Regions from separate parts of the Streptomyces sp. NPDC030838 genome, predicted to be linked through region 2. Evidence: riboswitches for the same ligand, from Rfam matches in the RefSeq annotation. Region 2 holds a riboswitch; the other holds the start of a gene.

Region 1 (8,101 bases), on a different contig from region 2:
CCGGCTGCGTACGGCGGCCAGGGCGCCGGAGGTGACGGTGCTGCGGTCGGGGTCGCTCAGCCTGGACCTGCGCACCCGCCGGGCCCGCTCCGGGGACCGCACGGTCGATCTGACGGCCCGTGAATTCGTGCTGCTGGAGCTGTTCCTGCGCCATCCCGGGCAGGTACTGTCCCGCGAGCAGATCCTCTCCCACGTCTGGGGCTACGACTTCGACCCCGGCTCCAACATCGTGGACGTGTACGTCCGGGCGCTGCGCAAGAAGCTCGGCGCGGAGCGGGTGGAGACGGTCCGCGGGATGGGGTACCGGCTGCCCGCCGGGTGAAGTTTCCCTCATGTGCGGCTCATCGATGGCTCACCGCCCGCCGGGACGCTCGTGATGTGACCCTGACTCCCCGTCTCACCGTGGCCCTGTGTGCGGCGCTCTCCCTGTGCGCGCTGCTCGCGGTGCCCGTCACCTTCCCCGGCCTGAGCGGGGACGCGCGCCTCACCCTCGCCGTGTTCGCGCTGGCGACCTGCGCCTGGATCGGCACACCGATCGACGACACGTACATCGCGCTGGGCGCCGGACTCGCGCTGACGGCGACCGGGGTGATCAGCAGCGACACCCTCTTCGGCACCCTCGGCGACTCCACCGTCTGGCTGCTGATCTGCGCCTTCGTCCTGGCGGCGGCGGTGACGCGGACCGGGCTCGCGGGCCGGGCGGCGGCCTTCCTGGTCGGCGGCGCGCGGACCGTACGGCAGCTGGTGCACCTGACCACGGCCGCGCTGGTCGTCACGGCGTTCGCGGTACCGGCCACCTCCGGCCGGGCCGCGCTCGCGCTGCCGGTGTTCCTGGCGCTCGCCAAGGCCCTCGCCGACCGGAAACGACTGGTCGTGATGCTGGCGCTGCTCTTCCCGACCGTGATCCTTCTGTCGGCGGTGGCGACCCTGATCGGTGCGGGAGCGCATCTGATCACCGTGTCGGTGCTGTGGGAGGCCACCGGGCAGCGCATCGGGTTCGTGGAGTGGCTGCTGCTGGGCCTGCCGCTGGCGGTGGCGTCCTCCCACCTGGCCGCGGAGACCGTCCTGTTGACGACCACCCGGCGCGCCGACCGCGAGGGCCCGGTCCGCATCACCCCCGAGCAGATCCAGCGGCACAGCGACACCCCGGTCACCGGCCCCTGGACGCAGGCCGAGACCCGCTGCGCCGCGCTGCTGGCCACGGTCGTGCTGCTGTGGTGCAGCGAGCCGCTCCACCGGGTGCCGCCCGCCGTCGTCGCGCTGATCGGCGCGGTCGTCGCCGCCTCCCCCGCCCTGGGCACCGTACGGCTGAAGGACGCGCTGAAGACGGTCCCGTGGTCGCTGCTGCTCTTCATGGCCGCGACGATGGCGATGGGCGTCGCGCTCGCCGACTCGGGCGCGGCGAAGTGGCTGGTCTCCGGGCTGCCGTCGGCGGTGGGGCCGCTGCTCTTCCTGACGATCGTGATCGCGGTCAGTACGGCGGCCCACCTGGTGCTCCAGTCCCGTTCCGCCCGCTCCTCCGTCCTGGTCCCGCTGGTGGTGGCCGCCGCCGTGGGCGCCGGGGTCAACCCGGTCGCCGCCGCCCTCGCCTCCACCGCCGCAGCGGGGTTCTGCCACACCCTCCCCGCCTCCGCCAAGCCGGTGACGCTCTTCGCGGAGATCCCCGGCATCCCCACCTACACGCCGCGCGACCTGCTGCGCCTGTCCGCCGTACTGGCCCCGCTGACCGCCGGCCTCGTCCTGCTCTTCGCCGTGGCGGTGTGGCCATGGCTCGGCGTACCCGTGACCCCCTAGGAGACCTGCCATGCTGACCCGAGTCGTCGTAGCCCCCAGCGGCTTCAAGGAGTCGCTGTCCGCCCAGGCCGCCGCCGACGCCATCGCGGACGGGGTCCGCCGGGTGCTGCCGGGCGCCGAGATCGATCTGGTGCCGCTGGTGGACGGCGGTGAGGGCACGGCCGTCGCGCTGGCCGCGGCCACCGGCGGGCGGCTGGTCGCGCTGCCCGCCACCGGCCCGGTCGGCGACCGGCTCGGCACCCACTTCGCGCTGCTCGGCGGCGCCGGGGACACCGCACTCGTGGAGATGGCGGCGGTCGCCGGGCTCTCCCTCGTCCCGCACTCCCTGCGCGACCCGGGCGCCACCACCACCTACGGCGTCGGCGAGCTGATCCGCGCCGCGCTCGACACCGGCGTACGGCGGATCCTCGTCGGCTGCGGCGACTCCGGCACCTCCGACGGCGGCGCGGGCGCGCTCCAGGCACTCGGCGCCCGCCTCCTCGACGCGGACGGCTTCGAACTACCGCCGGGCGGCCGGGAGTTGCTCCGGCTGCACCGTATCGACCCGTCAGGCCTCGACCCCCGCCTGCGCGAGACGGAACTCCTGGTCGCCTGCAACCCGTACAACGTCCTGTGCGGCGAGCGCGGCGTGGCCCGGGTCTTCGGACCGCAGAAGGGGGCGACGCCCGCGCAGGTCGAGCACCTGTCGGCCGGTCTGGAGAACTGGGCCTACGTCCTCACCCGCGACCTCGGGGTCACGCACACCGACCTGCGCACCGGCCCCGGCACCGGCGCCTCCGGCGGCCTCGGCGCGGGCCTCGCCGCGCTCGGCGCCCGGCTGCTGCCCCGCTTCGACGTCCTCCTCGGCCACCTCGACCTGGACGCCCGGCTGGCCCGCGCCGACCTGGTCGTCACCGCCGAGGGTGCCCTCGACCACCAGACCCCGCGCGGCAAGGTACCGGCGGAGGTGGCCCGCCGGGCGAAGCTCCACGGCCGTCCCGTCCTCGCCCTGGCCGGCACGCTCGGCGAGGGGGCGCACGAGGTGCCGGGCGTGGACGCGTTCAGCGGGATCCTGCCCGCGCCGATGGCCCTGGCGGAGGCACTCGTCCGGGCCGGCGAACTGCTCACCGACGCCACCGAACGCGCCCTGCGGATGATCCTGCTGGGCGCCCGGCTACCGGCTCACGCGGAGGTGTCCGGCACGCAACGCCCGTCCTCCGTACGGTAGTTCCACTTCGCGCCGTCCCGGACCAGCTCCGTCACCGCGGTCACGAACCGCTCCACGTGCTCGTCCGGCGTGCCCGCGCCGAAGCTGACGCGGATGGCGTTGAGGGACTTCTCGCCGGGCGCGGCCTCGGGGGCGCCGCACTCGCCCTGCGTCTGCGGGTCGCTGCCGAGGAGGGTGCGCACGAGGGGGTGGGCGCAGAACAGGCCGTCGCGGACGCCGATGCCGTACTCGGCGGAGAGCGCGGCGGCGAAGTGGGAGCTGTTCCAGCCGTCGACGACGAAGGAGATGACGCCGACGCGCGGGGCGTCGTCGCCGAAGAGGGAGAGGACGCGCACCTCGGGCACCTCGGCGAGCCCGCTGCGCACCTTCTCGATCAGGTACCGCTCACGGGCGACCAGGCTGTCGAACCCGGCCTCGGTGAGGGCCTTGCAGGCGGAGGCGATGGCGTAGGCGCCGATCACGTTCGGGGAGCCCGCCTCGTGCCGGGCGGCCGTCTCGTGCCACTCCACGTCCACGCCGCCGTCCTCGCGCCGGGTCACCCTGCGGCTGGCGCCGCCGCCCGCGAGGTACGGCTCGGCCTCGCGCAGCCAGTCGGCGCGGCCCGCGAGCACACCGGAGCCGAACGGGGCGTACAGCTTGTGCCCGGAGAAGGCGACCCAGTCGACGTCCAGGTCACGGACGCTCACCGGGTGGTGCGGCGCCAGCTGCGCGGCGTCCAGCACGATCCGGGCGCCGTGCGCGTGCGCCGCCGCGGCCAGCTCCCGTACGGGCCACAGCTCGCCGGTGACGTTGGAGGCGCCGGTGACGCAGACCAGCGCCGGGCCGTAGGGGTCGCGGTCGGCGAGGGCGCGCTCCAGGGTCGCCACCGCCTCGGCCGGGGTGCGCGGCGCGTCCAGGTAGGTGACCTGGGCGTTCTTCCAGGGCAGCAGGGAGGCGTGGTGCTCGGTCTCGAAGACGAAGACCCGGCAGTCGGCGGGCAGCGCGGCGGCGAGCAGGTTGAGCGAGTCGGTGGTGGACCGGGTGAAGACGACCTGGTCGCCGTCGCGGCAGTCGAGGAAGTCGGCGACGGTCTTCCGGGCGTTCTCGAAGAGGTCTGTGGACAGCTGGGAGAGGTAGCCGGCCCCGCGGTGCACGCTGCCGTAGTAGGGCGCGTACGCGGCGACGTCGTCCCAGACCCGCTGAAGCGCCGGCGCGCTGGCGGCGTAGTCGAGCGCGGCGTAGGTGACCTCGCCACCGGTGACGAGCGGGACGGTGACATCCCGGCCCAGAACGGGCAGAGGGGCACAAACGGACTGGTCGGCGGCAGCGGTGGAGACAGACATGGGGAACTCCCGTGAGACAGAGGAGGAAAGGAAAGAAAAGGGGTGTGCGGAGGCGGGGCTCGGCGGCCCTATCGCATTCGCTTGCTCACGGAAGGCTCCCTCGAACGACCAGGACCCCTGGTTTGCGAGGGGTCCGCGCTTGCCGTAGGCCTTGCTGCCGTACGGCCTGGTCTTCACCCGGGGCACCCCGCCACGGACGGAGGGTTGCCGGACAGTCGGCCGGGGCCTCATGACTGTCACTCATGACCTGGTACAGGAACGTAGACGAAATGATCGTCGTCCCGCAACCCGTGTCCGGATTACGGGACGACCGTCGTGGAGCGTTACGCGTTGCTCGCCGCCACCCAGCGGTCCAGCGTCCGCCGTGCCGCGCCCGAGTCGATGGACTCGGCCGCCCTGTCCATCCCGGCGCGGATCTGCTCCGCCAACGGGGCGTCAGTGGGGTGCAGGGCCACCAGCGCGGCCGCCGAGTTCAGCAGCACCGCGTCCCGGACCGGGCCGGTCTCACCGTCCAGCAGACGGCGGGCGACCTCGGCGTTGTAGGAGGCGTCCGCGCCGCGCAGCGCCTCGACCGGGACCAGCTCGATGCCGACGTCCCGCGGGTCGAAGGTCTCCTCGGCGACCTTGCCGTCGCGGACGATCCACACCCGGGAGGTGGAGGTGGTGGTCAGCTCGTCGAGGCCGTCGTCACCGCGGAAGACCAGCGAGGAGTTGCCGCGCTCGGCGAAGACGCCCGCGACGATCGGCGCCATCCGCAGATCCGCGACACCCACCGCCTGGGCCTTCACCCGGGCCGGGTTGGTCAGCGGGCCGAGGAAGTTGAAGGTCGTGCGGATGCCCAGCTGGCCGCGGGCCGCCGCCACATGACGCAGCGCCGGGTGGAACTTCACCGCGAAGCAGAAGGTGATGCCCGCCTCCTCGGCGACCTCGGCCACCCGCCGCGGCGTCAGCTGCAGATTGACGCCCAGCTTCTCCAGCACGTCGGAGGCGCCGGACGCCGAGGACGCGGCCCGGTTGCCGTGCTTGACCACCTTGGCGCCGGTGCCGGCCACGACGATGGAGGACATCGTGGAGATGTTCACCGTCCTGGCGCCGTCGCCGCCGGTGCCGACGATGTCGACGGTCTCGCCGGGCACCTCGATCACATTGGCGTGCGCGTACATCGCCCGGACGAGCCCGGCGATCTCCTCGACCGTCTCGCCCTTGGCCCGCAGCGCCACCGCGAACCCGGCGATCTGCGCGTCGGTCGCCTCACCGCGCATGATGCGGTCCATCGCCCAGGCGGTGTCCTCGGCGCTCTGGTCCCGGCCCTCCAGCAGACCGTTCAGCACCACGGGCCAGGAACGGCCCGCCGCGGTGTCGCCTCCAGCGGGGGTCACAGCGCTCATCAGCCGCTCCTGATCGTCGTAGAACACACGGAACACCACTCGGTGTGATTCCAGCCTATCCAGCCCCGGGCACGGCGAAGGGCCCCCGTCCGAACACCGGACGGGGGCCCTTCGACCGTGGCGTGGCGAACGCAGCGATCAGTGGTGGCCGTGGCCGCTCGTGATCTCCTTGTACTCCTCGACAGTCGGCTTGGGGATCTGGGAGTCCTCGCCGAAGTACGCCTGGCTCAGCTTGGCGCGCAGCTTCTCGGAGCCCTTCACCTTGCGCTCGACACCGTTCTCGTCGACCGTCGGGCCGATCTGGGCCGGCTCGTACTGCTCGTGCGCCGTGAGGGTGTAGAGGGCCTCCTGGCTGAGCGGCTCGTGCACCTCGATGAACTCACCGTGCGGCAGGCGCTTGATGGTGCCGGTCTCACGACCGTGCAGCACCTTGTCCTTGTCCCGGCGCTGCAGGCCGAGGCAGATCCGCTTGGTGACGATAAAGGCGATGATCGGGCCGGCGAAGAAGCCGATCCGGACGAACCAGGTCACGGCGTTGATCGACAGGTGGAAGTGGGTGGCGATCAGGTCGTTGCCACCACCGACCAGCGTGATCATGTACATCGTGATCCAGGCGACGCCGAACGCGGTACGCGTCGGGGCGTTGCGCGGGCGGTCCAGGATGTGGTGCTCGCGCTTGTCGCCGGTGACCCAGGACTCGATGAACGGGTAGACCGCGAGCGCCACCAGGACCAGACCGAAGAGGACCAGCGGGATGAACACGCCCAGGACGAGCGTGTGACCCCAGATGTTGACCTCCCAGCCCGGGAAGTAACGGATCAGACCCTCGGCGAAGCCCATGTACCAGTCGGGCTGGGCGCCGGTGGACACCTGGTCCGGCCGGTAGGGGCCCATCGCCCAGATCGGGTTGATCTGCGCGATCGCCGCGATGGCCGCGATGACACCGAAGACCAGGAAGAAGAAGCCTCCGGCCTTGGCCATGTAGACCGGCAGCAGCGGCATGCCGACGACGTTCTTGTTGGTCTTTCCGGGGCCCGCGAACTGCGTGTGCTTGTGGTAGAAGACCAGGATCAGGTGGGCCACCACGAGGCCGAGCATGATGCCCGGCAGCAGCAGGATGTGGATCGAGTAGAAGCGGGCCACGAAGTCGGTGCCCGGGAACTCCCCGCCGAACAGGAACATCGACAGGTACGTGCCGATGATCGGCGTCGACAGGATCGCGCCCTGCGTGAAGCGGACACCGGTGCCGGAGAGCAGGTCGTCCGGGAGCGAGTAGCCGGTGAAACCGGTGAACATGCCCAGGACGAACAGCAGGAAGCCGAACAGCCAGTTGATCTCACGCGGCTTGCGGAACGCGCCGGTGAAGAACACGCGCATCATGTGCACGAACATCGCGGCGAGGAAGATCAGCGCCGCCCAGTGGTGGATCTGCCGGATCAGCAGACCGCCGCGGACGTCGAAGCTGATGTCCAGCGTCGAGGCGAACGCCTCCGACATGAGCTGGCCCTGCAGCGGCACGTACGAGCCGTGGTACTCCACCTCGTTCATCGACGGGTGGAAGAACAGCGTCAGATACACACCCGTGAGGATGATGATCAGGAAGCTGTAGAGCGCGACCTCACCCAGCATGAACGACCAGTGGTCGGGGAAGATCTTGCGCATGTTGGCCTTGGCCAGGGAGTAGATCCCCAGCCGGCCGTCGGCCCAGTCGGCGACGCGCTCGCCGGCCGGTGCCTTCCCGCGAGAGCGGGACTCGGGGGTTTCTGTAGTGCTCATCCGCGCTCCCAGAAAGCAGGACCGACGGGCTCTTCGAAGTCGCCAAGCGCCTGAAGGTAGCCCTCGTCGTTCACGCCGATGCGCAGCTGCGGAAGGGCGTGGCCGGCCGGGCCGAAGATCACTCGGGCACCGTCGGACAGGTCGAAGGTGGACTGGTGGCAGGGGCAGAGCACGTGGTGCGTCTGCTGCTCGTACAGGGAGATCGGGCAACCGACGTGGGTGCAGATCTTCGAGTACGCCACGATGCCCTCGTGCGACCACTCGAGCTCGCGCTTGTCCTTGATGTCCTCCGGCTGGAGCCGGACGATCATCAGGGCCGCCTTGGCGATCTCGTTCTGGAAGTCGTGGTCGTGCTCCTCCAGGCCCTCGGGCATGGCGAAGGTGAGCGAACCGACGGCGACGTCCGACGGACGCAGCGGCTCGTGCGTGTTCATGTTGACCAGCAGCTTGCCCTTGGACCACAGCGTGTGGCGGAGCTTGGTCTCGGGGAGCGGGCCGAGGTCGCGCAGCAGGACGACACCGGACAGCGGCACCAGCGCCACCGCACCGAACATCGTGTTGCGGATCAGCTTGCGGCGGCCGAGCTGCGACTCCTTGGCGCCCTGCTTGAAGTC
Region 2 (8,101 bases):
GAGCGCGCGATCCGGGAGGAGCTGGGCCTCGCCCCGGTCCGCTACTACCAGCTCCTGAACGCCCTGCTCGACGACCGGCGAGCACTGGAGCACGACCCGGTGACGGTGAACCGGCTGCGCCGGGTGCGGGAGCGCAGACGCGCGCAGCGGTGAGGCCGGGTTCACGGTTCGGTATGGCCCCGGGCGGATAGGTTCGCCGTATGGGCAGCCCTGACACGCACTCGACGGACCTTCCCGAGCCGGTGACCGCGCAGGGGCGCGACGGTCTGCGCGCCCTGCTCGCCCGGCCGGGCGACGCGGTGATCGCGCTCGACTTCGACGGCACCCTCGCCCCGATCGTCGCCGACCCGGAGCGGGCCCGCGCCCACCCCGAAGCGGTGCCCGCGCTGACCGCGCTCGCCCCGAAGGTGGCCGCCGTCGCGGTGATCACCGGACGCCCGGCCGAGGTCGCCGTGCGCTTCGGCGGCTTCGCGGACGCCCCGGGCCTGGAGCACCTCGTCGTCCTCGGCCACTACGGCGCCGAACGCTGGGACGCCGTCAGCGGCCGGATCACCGCGCCCGACCCGCACCCGGGTGTCGCCGAGGTCCGCGCCGCGCTGCCGCGGGTCCTCACGGGAGTCGACGGTGCCCGGATCGAGGACAAGGGCTTCGCGGTCGCCGTGCACACCCGCCGCGCCGCCGACCCGCAGGCCGCGTTCGAGGCGCTGCGCGCCCCGCTCACCGAGCTGGCCGGCCGCCACGGCCTGGTCGTCGAGCCCGGCCGCATGGTCCTGGAACTGCGCCCGCCCGGCATGGACAAGGGCGTGGCGCTGGAGCGGTACGTCCGGGAGACCGGCGCCGGCGCGGTCCTCTACGCCGGCGACGACCTCGGCGACCTCCCCGCCTACGCCGCCGTCGAGAAGCTCCGCACCGACGGCACCCCGGGTCTCCTCGTCTGCAGCGGCAGCGACGAGGTGACGGAGCTGCGGGAGCGGGCGGACGTGGTGGTCGACGGACCGGAAGGGGTCGTGGGGCTGCTGCGGGCGCTGGCGGCTCAGCTGCCCTGACCGGTTCCGTCCTGACCGGTCAGCGCGGTCAGCTGGTCCAGGAACCACTGGGCCGGCGGCAGCGCGGTGGCCGCCGCGGCGAGGCGCTTGGTCCGCTCCGCCCGCTCGTCGAGGGGCATGGTGAGCGCCCGGTGCAGGGCGTCGGCCGTGGCCCCGATGTCGTACGGGTTCACCCCGACCGCGTCCTCGCCCAGCTCCTCGTAGGCGCCCGCCTCCCGGGACAGCACCAGCGCGCAGCCCTGGTCCGACACCACCGGCACCTCCTTGGCGACCAGGTTCATGCCGTCCCGGATGGGGTTGACCAGGGCCACGTCGGCCAGCCGGTAGGCGGCCAGGGAGCGCGCGAAGTCGTCCTCGACGTGCATCAGGACGGGGGTCCAGCCCGGGGTGCCGTACTGCTCGTTGATCTCCCGGGCCAGCCGCCGCACCTCGGCCGTGTAGTCGCGGTAGACGGCGAGATCCTGGCGGGAGGGGTAGGCGAAGGCGACGTGCACGACCCGTTCGCGCCACTCGGGGCGGTCGGCGAGGAGCTGCCGGTAGGCCAGCAGGCCGCGGACGATGTTCTTCGACAGCTCGGTGCGGTCCACCCGCACGATCGCCTTCCGGCCCGCGCCGATCTCCGCCCGCAGCCCGGTGATCCGCTCCTCGACGTCCGCCTCGCGCGAGCGGCCGCGCAGGAAGTCCGCGTCCGCGCCGAGCCCGTGCACCCCGATCCGGGTGGAGCCGAGCCCGCCCGCGAACGCCTCGCAGCACGCGGTGAACGCGTCCGCCCAGCGGTGGGTGAGGAAGCCGAGCCGGTCCGCGCCGAGCATGCCGCGCAGGACGGCCTGCGCGATGTCGTCGGGCAGCATCCGGAAGTACTCCGGGGGCGCCCACGGGGTGTGGGAGAAGTGGCCGATCCGCAGGTCGGGACGGAGTGCGCGGAGCATGCCGGGGACCAGCACCAGGTGGTAGTCCTGCACGACCACCGCCGCGCCCTCGGCCGCCTCGGCCGCCAGCGCCTCGGCGAACGCCCGGTTGTACGTCTCGTACGACGCCCACTGCCGGCGGAACTCCGCGTCGAACACCGGCTCCAGCGGCGTCTGGTACAGCATGTGGTGGACGAACCACAGCACCGAGTTCGCGATGCCGTTGTAGGCGTCCGCGTGCACGTCGGCCGGGATGTCCAGCATCCGCACGCCGCTCTCACCGACCCCGCGGCGCACCGCCTCGCGGTCGCCGTCGCCGAGCGCCGAGCACACCCACAGCGCGCCCGCGTCCGGCCCGATCGCCGACAGACCCGACACCAGTCCGCCGCCGCCCCGCTTGGCGTGCAGCGAGCCGTCGTCGCGGACCTGGTAGGAGACCGGGCCACGGTTGGAGGCCACCAGTACCTGTGCAGCACCTGACGTCGAAGCCATGGTCCTCAACCTAGCCCGCCCCCCAACCGCTCAAACGTACGGTTCGGCCGTATACGGCCCGTGGCGCGTGTTACGTCAGGTGCCGCCGCAGGTCAGCGTTCAGGCGACCTTGCGGGCCGCGTACTCCGCGATCTCCACCATCGGCGGACGCTCCTCCGTGTCCACCGAGTACGTCCGCGGCTCGAAACCGTCCTCCACCCGCTCGAACTGGGTGAGCGACGGCCGGATCAGATGCCCGCGGGCCAGCCGCAGCTGGGCCGTGCGGTAGATCGCGGCGGACATCCGGCCCAGGGCCTGCCCGTCCTGGTGGCGGTGCTTGCGCACCCCGACGTCGACCTGGGCGAGGGCGTCGAGGCCGACCAGGTGCAGCGCGTCGACCAGCATGCCCAGCTCCACGCCGTACCCGACGGGGAACGGCAGCTGCTCCAGCAGGGACCGGCGGGCCGCGTACTCGCCGCCGAGCGGCTGGACGAACCCGGCCAGCTGCGGCCAGTGCATGTTCAGCAGCGGGCGGGCCATCAGCTCGGTGACCCGGCCGCCCTGCCCGGCCGCGGCGCCCAGCGGACGGTCGTACATCGCCTTGACGAGGTCCACGTCCGGGTCGGTCAGCAGCGGGCCGACGATCCCGGAGACGAAGTCGGACGAGAAGTCCTTCAGGTCCGCGTCGACGAAGCAGACGATGTCACCGCTCGTCACGAGCAGGGACCGCCACAGCACCTCACCCTTTCCGGGGACGGCGGGGATGCGCGGCAGGATCTCGTCGCGGTGCACCACCCGGGCGCCCGCGGCGGCGGCCACCTCGGAGGTGCGGTCGGTGGAGCCCGAGTCGACGACGACGATCTCGTCGACCAGCGGGACCTGCCGCACCAGATCGTGGCGGATGGCGGCGACGATGTCGCCGACCGTCTCCTCCTCGTTGAGCGCGGGCAGCACGACACTGACCGTCTGGCCCGTGGCGCGTTTGGCGGCCAGGATCTTGTGGAGCGGGCGATCGGTCACGGACCAGGAGCGGGTGCTCAGCCAGCGCTCGACTTCTTCCAGCACAGTGCGCGGCTCCTCTGCGTTCTCTCGGCGAGTGGTGATCGGTCTGCGTTGTGATCCATCTCGCGGTTCGGACGACTATCTCAACTGTCCTGGCCTTCGGTTACAGTCTTGAACAACGCTGATGACCATCGCATGTCGGGGGTCGCTCGCGTTTTACAACCGCATACAGCTCATCCAGAGGGGCAGAGGGACACGGCCCGATGAAGCCCCGGCAACCCTCCAGCCGGTCTCGTAGATCACCGCTGATCATTTCGCGAGGCTCCCCGGCTAGGGAAGGTGCCAAATCCGTCTCACGGCGAAGTGCGTCGTGAGGAAGATGAGGAGAAAGGGCCTCGCCTCACATGGCTGTGCAGACTGTTGCAAGCACCACTGATTCCGCTTCCATTGTGGACCTCGGCCCCGCCGCGGCGCTCTCCTGTCGCGAGTGCGGCCACCGCGTCCCGCTCGGCCCGGTCTTCGCCTGCGAAGAGTGTTTCGGCCCGCTGGAGATCGCCTACGACTTCTCGGCGTACGACGCCGAGGAACTGCGTAAGCGCATCGAGGCGGGCCCCGCGAACATCTGGCGTTACGCGCCGCTGCTCCCCGTCCCGGCCGACGTGGCCGACAAGCCGAACCTGAACCCCGGCTGGACCAAGCTCGTCAAGGCCGACAACCTGGCGCGCGAACTCGGCGTCACCGGCGGCCTGTACGTGAAGGACGACTCCGGCAACCCGACCCACTCTTTCAAGGACCGCGTGGTCGCCCAGGCCCTGGAGGCCGCCCGCGCCTTCGGCTTCACCACCCTCTCCTGCTCCTCCACCGGCAACCTGGCGGGCGCGGTGGGTGCCGCCGCCGCCCGCGCCGGCTTCCGCTCCTGCGTGTTCATCCCGCACGACCTGGAGCAGGGCAAGGTCGTCATGGCCGCGGTCTACGGCGGCGAGCTGGTCGGCATCGAGGGCAACTACGACGATGTGAACCGCTTCTGCTCCGAGCTGATCGGCGACCCGGCGGGCGAGGGCTGGGGCTTCGTCAACGTCAACCTGCGGCCGTACTACGCGGAGGGCTCCAAGACCCTGGCGTACGAGATCTGCGAGCAGCTCGGCTGGCGGCTGCCGGACCAGATCGTCGTGCCCATCGCCTCCGGTTCCCAGCTCACGAAGATCGACAAGGGTCTCCAGGAGCTGATCAAGCTCGGGCTCGTCGAGGACAAGCCGTACAAGATCTTCGGCGCGCAGGCGGAGGGTTGCTCGCCGGTGTCGGCGGCGTTCAAGGCCGGCCACGATGTCGTCCGCCCGCAGAAGCCGAACACCATCGCCAAGTCGCTGGCGATCGGGAACCCGGCGGATGGTCCCTACGTGCTCGACATTGCGCGGCGCACGGGAGGTGCGGTGGAGGACGTCACGGACGAGCAGGTGGTCGACGCGATCAAGCTGCTCGCCCGGACCGAGGGGATCTTTGCGGAGACCGCCGGCGGGGTGACCGTCGGCGTCACGCGGAAGCTCATCGAGAACGGTGTCCTCGACCCCGCCAAGACCACCGTCGTCCTCAACACCGGCGACGGCCTCAAGACCCTCGACGCGGTGGCCGGTACGGGGCTGACGGCGACCATTCGGCCCAGCCTGGATTCGTTCCGTGAGGCCGGGCTCGTCTAGATCGTTGTTCGCTGCGGGCCGGTGGGGGCTGGTCGCGCAGTTCCCCGCGCCCCTTAGTCCCTCACCCTGACCGGAGGTTTCACGTGAGCGTCACTGTCCGCATCCCCACCATCCTGCGCACCTACACCGGTGGCCAGGCCGAGGTCGCCGCCGAAGGTGCCACCCTCGCCGAGGTCATCGCCGACCTGGAGAAGAACCACACCGGCATCGCCGCCCGGGTTCTGGACGACCAGGGCAAGCTGCGGCGGTTCGTCAACGTGTACGTCAACGACGACGACGTCCGGTTCGAGCAGGGGCTGGAGACGGCCACGCCGGACGGCGCGGGCGTGTCGATCATTCCGGCGGTGGCCGGCGGCTGCTGAGCCACACCTGTCACAGACCGTTCGTCGAATTGCCCCCTCCGTGAGAGAAGCGGAGGGGGCAATTCCATGTGATTGAGCGCGGTACAGTTGGGGAACCCGCTCCTCTTTCCGCGGAGAATCCGTGCTGAAGCTGCGTCGAGAAGCAGCCAAAATCAGCGGTGTTTTTGCGCCTTTCGCTCCTTTTGCCTGGCCCGAATTGCCCGGAAATCAGGTGAATTCTCCGTAAACAAGCGATCGATGCTGCCCGGATTTCTCGTCCGATTGACCTGTTGCAGACGGCAGTTGGACAGATACATTCAGCCGCGGTCGACGCGTTCCGGCGCACGCCCCCAACGACTGGGGGGTGAGGTCTGACCCGGATCCGCGAAGTGTGGATCTGTGCAAGGGCCAGTAATAGGGGAGTTAGGCATGGCTCAGGGCACCGTCAAGTGGTTCAACGCGGAGAAGGGGTACGGCTTCATCGCGGTCGACGGTGGTGCGGACGTCTTCGTCCACTACAGCGCGATCCAGATGGACGGGTACCGCACCCTGGAAGAGGGCCAGCGGGTCGAGTTCGAGATCTCGCAGGGCCAGAAGGGCCCGCAGGCCGACATGGTTCGCGTCACCGCCTGAACGTTCCATTGCGAAGGGCTCGCACCGCACGCCGGTGCGAGCCCTTCGGCGTGTCCGCCCGCCGTAGTCCTCTGTTCGCCCACCGCTGACTACCTGCCGGTCTCCGAGAGCCGCTTGCACTCGATGGGGGCGAGTGCTAATCATTGGCGTTAGCACTCTGAAGGTGAGAGTGACAAAGATGGACCGGGTCGGTGAGGCCGCAGGCCAGGTGGGGCAAGGAACCACGAGGCAGGCGAGCCGTCCGTCGCGGGCGCGGGCGCGGTCCGAAGTAATCACCCCCAGTCCTGGGAGGACCACTTCACATGGCCAAGATCATCGCGTTCGACGAGGAGGCGCGGCGCGGCCTCGAGCGCGGCATGAACCAGCTCGCGGACGCCGTCAAGGTGACCCTCGGCCCCAAGGGCCGTAACGTCGTCCTCGAGAAGAAGTGGGGCGCCCCCACGATCACCAACGACGGTGTCTCCATCGCCAAGGAGATCGAGCTCGAGGACCCGTACGAGAAGATCGGCGCCGAGCTGGTCAAGGAAGTCGCCAAGAAGACGGACGACGTCGCCGGTGACGGTACGACCACGGCCACCGTCCTCGCCCAGGCGCTGGTCCGCGAGGGTCTGCGCAACGTGGCCGCCGGTGCCAACCCGATGGCCCTGAAGCGCGGTATCGAGAAGGCCGTCGAGGCCGTCTCCGGCGCGCTGCTCGACCAGGCCAAGGAGGTCGAGACCAAGGAGCAGATCGCCTCCACGGCCTCCATCTCCGCCGCCGACACCCAGATCGGCGAGCTGATCGCCGAGGCCATGGACAAGGTCGGCAAGGAAGGCGTCATCACCGTCGAGGAGTCGCAGACCTTCGGTCTGGAGCTCGAGCTCACCGAGGGCATGCGCTTCGACAAGGGCTACATCTCCGCCTACTTCGCCACCGACATGGAGCGCATGGAGGCGGTGCTCGAGGACCCGTACATCCTCATCGCCAACTCCAAGGTCTCCAACGTCAAGGACCTGCTCCCGCTCCTGGAGAAGGTCATGCAGTCGGGCAAGCCGCTGCTGATCATCGCCGAGGACGTCGAGGGCGAGGCCCTGTCGACCCTGGTCGTCAACAAGATCCGCGGCACCTTCAAGTCCGTCGCCGTCAAGGCCCCGGGCTTCGGCGACCGCCGCAAGGCCATGCTCGGCGACATCGCCATCCTCACGGGCGGCGAGGTCATCTCCGAGGAGGTCGGCCTCAAGCTGGAGAACGCGACCCTGGACCTCCTGGGCCGCGCCCGCAAGGTCGTCATCACCAAGGACGAGACCACCATCGTCGACGGTGCCGGCTCCGCCGACCAGGTCGCGGGCCGTGTGAACCAGATCCGCGCCGAGATCGAGAACAGCGACTCGGACTACGACCGCGAGAAGCTCCAGGAGCGTCTGGCGAAGCTGGCCGGCGGCGTGGCCGTCATCAAGGCCGGTGCCGCCACCGAGGTGGAGCTCAAGGAGCGCAAGCACCGCATCGAGGACGCCGTCCGCAACGCGAAGGCGGCCGTCGAGGAGGGCATCGTCGCCGGTGGTGGCGTGGCCCTGCTGCAGGCCTCCCAGGTCTTCGAGAAGCTGGAGCTCGAGGGTGACGAGGCGACCGGCGCCCAGGCCGTGAAGCTCGCGCTCGAGGCCCCGCTGAAGCAGATCGCCGTCAACGCCGGCCTCGAGGGCGGCGTCGTGGTGGAGAAGGTGCGCAACCTGACCCCGGGCCACGGCCTGAACGCCGCGACCGGCGAGTACGTCGACCTGGTCAAGGAAGGCATCATCGACCCGGCCAAGGTGACGCGCTCCGCGCTGCAGAACGCCGCGTCGATCGCCGCGCTGTTCCTCACCACCGAGGCCGTCATCGCCGACAAGCCGGAGAAGGCCGCTGCCCCGGCCGGCGGCGGCATGCCGGGCGGTGACATGGACTTCTGATCGACCTGACGGTTGATCCGGTCCTTTTCCGAGGGCGGTGTCCCTGCCGAGAGGCGGGGGCGCCGCCCTCGGGCGTGTCCG

The links. A riboswitch is a leader RNA that binds a small molecule or an ion and turns the genes downstream of it on or off. The one in region 2 is predicted to bind S-adenosylmethionine.
Region 1: linked by a shared signal. The riboswitch ahead of ACZ42A_RS01195 (aminotransferase class V-fold PLP-dependent enzyme) and the one ahead of thrC (threonine synthase) in region 2 are both predicted to bind S-adenosylmethionine.

Annotation. Positions count from the first base shown of each region.
Region 1 is NZ_JBVIED010000001.1:259,273-267,373, forward strand. Features, by position in the region: gene ACZ42A_RS01180 (response regulator transcription factor) at 1-322, shown strand, start outside; gene ACZ42A_RS01185 (SLC13 family permease) at 379-1,794, shown strand; gene ACZ42A_RS01190 (glycerate kinase) at 1,805-3,001, shown strand; gene ACZ42A_RS01195 (aminotransferase class V-fold PLP-dependent enzyme) at 2,956-4,323, opposite strand; SAM riboswitch class IV at 4,454-4,571, opposite strand; gene trpD (anthranilate phosphoribosyltransferase) at 4,647-5,711, opposite strand; gene qcrB (cytochrome bc1 complex cytochrome b subunit) at 5,850-7,487, opposite strand; gene qcrA (cytochrome bc1 complex Rieske iron-sulfur subunit) at 7,484-8,101, opposite strand, start outside.
Region 2 is NZ_JBVIED010000003.1:432,660-440,760, reverse strand. Features, by position in the region: gene ACZ42A_RS12525 (DUF3263 domain-containing protein) at 1-153, shown strand, start outside; gene otsB (trehalose-phosphatase) at 201-1,046, shown strand; gene ACZ42A_RS12515 (alpha,alpha-trehalose-phosphate synthase (UDP-forming)) at 1,034-2,446, opposite strand; gene ACZ42A_RS12510 (glucosyl-3-phosphoglycerate synthase) at 2,546-3,490, opposite strand; SAM riboswitch class I at 3,658-3,813, shown strand; gene thrC (threonine synthase) at 3,832-5,121, shown strand; gene ACZ42A_RS12500 (MoaD/ThiS family protein) at 5,205-5,483, shown strand; gene ACZ42A_RS12495 (cold-shock protein) at 5,892-6,095, shown strand; gene groL (chaperonin GroEL) at 6,398-8,020, shown strand.